2 regions of the Frigoribacterium sp. Leaf172 genome follow, and region 2 is predicted to be linked to the other one. Evidence: predicted binding sites of a transcription regulator. Region 2 holds the regulator's gene; the other holds the start of a gene.

Region 1 (2,460 bases), on a different contig from region 2:
CGGCCGGTCGTGGCTCGGGTCGCGTCTCGGCGTCGGTGCCCGGTCAACCGTACTGCTCTTGGGCGACGGGCGTCGCACCCCGTCAGTCGGCGTCGCGTCGGACGGTGTCGCGGGGCGCGTCGTCGTCGCCCGCCGCCCTGGCCGCGGCGTCGCCGTCAGCGGTGTCATCGACGTCGGCGGTGTCGTCGACGTCGGGTGCCTCGTCTCCGTCGGCGTCCTCGGATCCTGTGCGCGCCTCCTCGGCGTCCTCGGATCCCGTGCGCGCCTCCTCGGCGTCGGTGTCGCCACCCGCCGTGCTCACGTCCGGCTCGGCGGGCCGAGGGGCGGTGCCGTCGTCGGGGTCGAGGGCGGCGACGATGCGGCCGAGCGAGACGGCGATCGAGACCCCGCCGCTGGTGTCGGTGGTGGGGCGGTCGCGGTGGGCGTCGATCGCCTCCCAGAGGTCGGCGATGCGACGACGGGCCTCGACGAACACGTCGGCGTCGGAGTCGTGACGCCTGATCACCTCGGCGACGCCGTGGAGGGTGTGCGCCACGGCCGGGGCGAGCGAGTCGGGCATGCCGATCTGGCGGCCGATGCGTCGGCCGAGGACCCCCGAGACCTCGGCGATGTCCTGCAGATGGAACGAGACCCGCTCGAACGCGGCCAGTTCGGCGTACTCGCGGCCGAGATCGCGTCGACGCAGCAGCCACCGGGGGTTCATCCTCCGCGACTCGTCGGCGTACTGCACCGACGATCGGACGCTGTGGAGGGTGGCGGGGAGCTCGCCGACGCGGTCCTCCCAGTCATCGTCCTCGAGGGGCCAGGGCGTCTCGAAGACCCCGGCGATCTCGTCGGCTCGATCGGCGAGCGCCTGCCGGACCCTACGGAGCCGCGTGTCCGCACGCGAGGTGTTCAGCGGCGGCACGATCACGAAGTTGACGACGACGCCCACGACGACGCCGACGCCGAGCTGGACGATGTAGCCGATGCCGTACGACTCGGTGTCGGATCCTCCGAGCAGCAGCACGAACAGGCCGGCGGTGAGCACCCAGTCGCGACCGGCGCCGAGCCAGCGGATGCCGGCGAGCACGACGCCGACGCCGACCAGCGCGGCGACGGCGAGGACGCCGGGTGGCCCCTCCTGCAGGGCGAAGACCGCCGTGGCGAGGGCGATGCCGACGACGACGCCCAGCAGCACCTGGATGCCCTGTCGCAGCGAGGCCCGCAGCGTCGGGTACATGGCGATGACCGCGCCGAGGGGCGCGTAGTACGGGTAGTCGGCCGCCGTCCCGGGGATCTGCGGGGCGATCCAGTAGGCCAGGCCCGCGGCGAGCGCCGTCTTCACGGCGAGCAGGAGGCGCGGCTGGGCGAGCAGCACGCGCGTCCAGTGCCCGACGGTGCGGGCGTCCCGGCGGAGGGTCGATGGGCGGTCGGTCATCCTCCGATGATGTCAGTCGGGCGGCGACCCCGACTGGTCGCATCAGCACGTACACTGATCGAACATCTGTTCGAACCGACCCGGCCGGGGGGTCTGAGCACGAGGCACGAGTCATGCGTTTCACCCATCTGCGCGTCGCGTCGGCGTTCAGCGCCCACTACGGCACGGCCCATCCGAAGACCCTCGTCGACGCCGTCGCCGAACGCGGGGCCGACGCGGCCGCCATCACCGACCGCGACGGCCTCTACGGGGCGATCCGGCACATCGGGGCGTGCCGGGCGGCGGGCGTCGACCCCATCGTCGGCGTCGAGCTCGGGTGCCGCGACGACCGGCCGGGCGCCGCCCCGGAGGGCTCGACGGTCGAGCGGATCGTCGTGCTCGCTCACGGGGCGGTCGACGGCGGACCGGCGGGGGCGGGGTGGGCGGCCCTCTGCCGCCTGATCAGCGCCGCGCACGGGCGGGCGACGAAGAAGGCGAGCGGCAGCGCGAACAGCGTGGCGACGATCGGCCGGTCGAGGGTCAGGGCTTTCGTCCAAGGAGACTCCGGGCCGGCGGCGACGGTGCTGCTCGGCCCCGACTCCGACGTGGGCAGACTGGTGCAGGCGGGTCGGCACACGGAGGCGGCGGCGGCGTTGACGGACTGGGCGGCGATGCTGCCCGGAGGGGTCGTGGTCGAGGTCGTCTGCCATCTGACCGAGCCGGGCGAGAGCCGCAGCATCCGACACGCCGCCCGCATGCTCGAGCTGGCCGATCATGTCGGGGTGCCGGCCGTGCTGACCAACGCCGTGCGGTATCTCGACTCCGACGAGGCGGTCACCGCCGACGTCCTCGACTCGGCCGGTCATCTCGCCGCTCTCGGCAGCTTCCGTCCGCAGCCGAACGCTCAGGCGCACCTGAAGGGGGCCGGCGAGATGCGCGGCATCGCGCAGATGGTGACCGACGCCTCCTCCCTGCCCCGCAGCGCCGCCGACGAGATGCTGTCGGCGACCGAGAGGCTGGCCGACCGGTGCCGGCTCGATCCGGCCGCCGATCTCGGCTGG
Region 2 (2,460 bases):
ATGTCGCGAGCCACGTTCTCGGGGATGGGATGCGTGTTCTCGTTGACGTTGAGCGCGACGGGCACCTTCTTCTGGGGTGCGCCGTAGGGGGTCAGGCCGCGCAGATCGTCGCGGAGGGGGAGGTCGTCGAGACTGAAGGACACGCCACCATGCTAGATCGCGGACGGGTGGTGATCGAATCGCCCTCGGCAGCGCCCGGGTCCGGGCCCGGGAAGTCAGTTCGAGTACTGAGCGGGGACGGCGAGGGACTGACCTGCCGCCACCTCGGTGCTGCCGAGGTTGTTCAGTCGGACGATGTCGCTGATCACGTCACGAGGGTCTTTCGTGGGGGCGATCTCGGAGGCGACCTGCCAGAGCGTGTCGCCCCCGTCGACTGTGACGTACTCGAAGGAGGCGGAGCCGGCCGTGTCGGACGCCTGCGCGCCGGGGCCGGCGAGCAGGACGCCGCCGACGACGCCGGCGACGAGAAGTGTCACACCGGCGCCGACGACACGACGACCCCGGCGCGTGATCCGGAGGCGGACGCGCGGTGTCGCGCCGATGGGCGCGTTCGACGATGTGGCGTTGCGGGAGATCGTGGTGGCGCTCATGAGGTGGTCCTTTCACCGCTAGAGAAGACGTCCGTGTTCGTGCCCGGCGATCGGCCGGGAACACCGGGCACGAAGACGTGTTCCGAACATATCTTCGATTGAGGGCGATATCAAGCCCGATGTTCGATTTTTCCGGACCCGATCGGCGACACACTCGAACATGTGTTTCGCCGAGCGGCACCCATCGGATACGGTTTGGCTCGGTGGTCCGAGTAGAACACCGACCACCGACATCGACGGCAGGAGAGACATGACCGACCCGCAGCCCCGACGGTCCACGGACTCGGGAACGGTCGCGCGCAAGGAGCTGACGGCCAAGCAGAGCTCGATCCTGACCGCGATCCAGCAGAGCATCGGTCAGCGCGGCTACCCGCCGAGCATGCGCGAGATCGGCGACGCCGTCGGCCTCAAGTCGCTCTCGAGCGTGACGCACCAGCTGAACCAGCTGGAGCTCGCCGGCCGCATCCGCCGGGACCCCAATCGCCCCCGGGCTCTCGAGGTCCTCAGCACCGAGGCCGCGCCCTCTGCGCCGGTGACGAACATCCTGACGACGAGCGACGACGGCGACACCGCCCACGTCCCCATGGTCGGGCGGATCGCCGCCGGGATCCCGATCACGGCCGAGCAGCAGGTCGAGGACGTCATGCCGCTCCCCCGCCAGCTCGTGGGCAAGGGGGAGCTCTTCATGCTCCGCGTCGTCGGGGACTCGATGATCGACGCCGCCATCTGCGACGGGGACTGGGTGGTCGTCCGCCAGCAGAACTCGGCCGAGAACGGGGACATCGTCGCCGCGATGCTCGATGACGAGGCGACCGTCAAGGTCTTCCGGCAGCGGGACGGCCACACCTGGCTGCTCCCCCGCAACAGCGCGTTCGAGCCGATCGTCGGTGACCACGCGCAGATCCTCGGCAAGGTCGTGGCCGTCCTGCGTTCCGTCTGAGTCGCTCGCGCACGACGAAGCCCCTCGCCGATCGGCGAGGGGCTTCGTCGTGACCCGGTGGTCTCAGCGGGACACGGCCGCGCGCGAGACGAACGGGGTCAACCACGCGACGTCGCTCGGGTACACGCGTGCGTGCACACGGGTGCCCTCCTCCTCGTAGGACGACTCGACCACCCGGCCCGAGTCGTGGAGCTGCGACACGACATCGCCGCGGTCGTAGGGCACCAGCAGCTCGAGCTCGACGTCGGGAGTGGGGAGCGAACCGGCGATCCGCTCGAGGAGCTCGTCGATGCCCTCTCCGGTCCGAGCCGACACGAAGACCGCGTCGGGCACGAGCCCCTGGAGCACGAGACGCTGATCGGGATCGACCAGGTCGCTCTTGTTGAAGACCACGATCTCGGTGATGCCAGCACCATCGACCTCGCTCACGACCTGGCGCACGGTGGCGAGTTGCGCCGTCGGATCCGGGTGCGAGCCGTCCACGACATGGACGATGACATCCGACGCCGCGACCTCCTCGAGAGTCGATCGGAACGCCTCCACCAGCTGATGGGGGAGATTGCGGACGAAGCCGACCGTGTCGGAGTACGTGAACGGGCGGCCGTCGGTCGTCGTGCTCTTCCGCACGGTCGCATCGAGGGTGGCGAACAGGGCGTTCTCGACCAGGACGCCGGCGCTGGTCAGGCGGTTGAGCAGACTGGACTTGCCGGCGTTGGTATAGCCCGCGATCGCGACGGAGGGGACCTCGTTGCGGTCGCGGTTAGCCCGTTTGGCGTCGCGCGCCGGCTTCATCTCCTTGATCTGGCGACGGAGGCGCGCCATGCGGGTGTGGATCCGCCGACGGTCGAGCTCGATCTTCGTCTCACCCGGACCGCGGCTGCCCATGCCGGCCCCCGCCCCGCCGACCTGACCACCGGCCTGACGCGACAT

What was found. Region 2 encodes LexA, which represses DNA repair genes until DNA is damaged. Its sites were predicted from a motif close to TCGAACANNTGTTCGA; they were not measured.
Region 1: ASF89_RS08995 (DNA polymerase III subunit alpha) is a predicted target of LexA. The motif match lies at 1,479-1,494, and genes of this name have one in related genera.

The regions. Positions count from the first base shown of each region.
Region 1 covers NZ_LMPB01000002.1:578,734-581,193, forward strand. Annotated here, with positions in the region: gene ASF89_RS08990 (aromatic acid exporter family protein) at 83-1,420, opposite strand; gene ASF89_RS08995 (DNA polymerase III subunit alpha) at 1,534-2,460, shown strand, end outside.
Region 2 covers NZ_LMPB01000005.1:95,417-97,876, reverse strand. Annotated here, with positions in the region: gene ASF89_RS14180 (histidinol-phosphate transaminase) at 1-143, opposite strand, end outside; gene ASF89_RS14175 (LysM peptidoglycan-binding domain-containing protein) at 216-590, opposite strand; gene lexA (transcriptional repressor LexA) at 841-1,530, shown strand; gene hflX (GTPase HflX) at 1,594-2,460, opposite strand, start outside.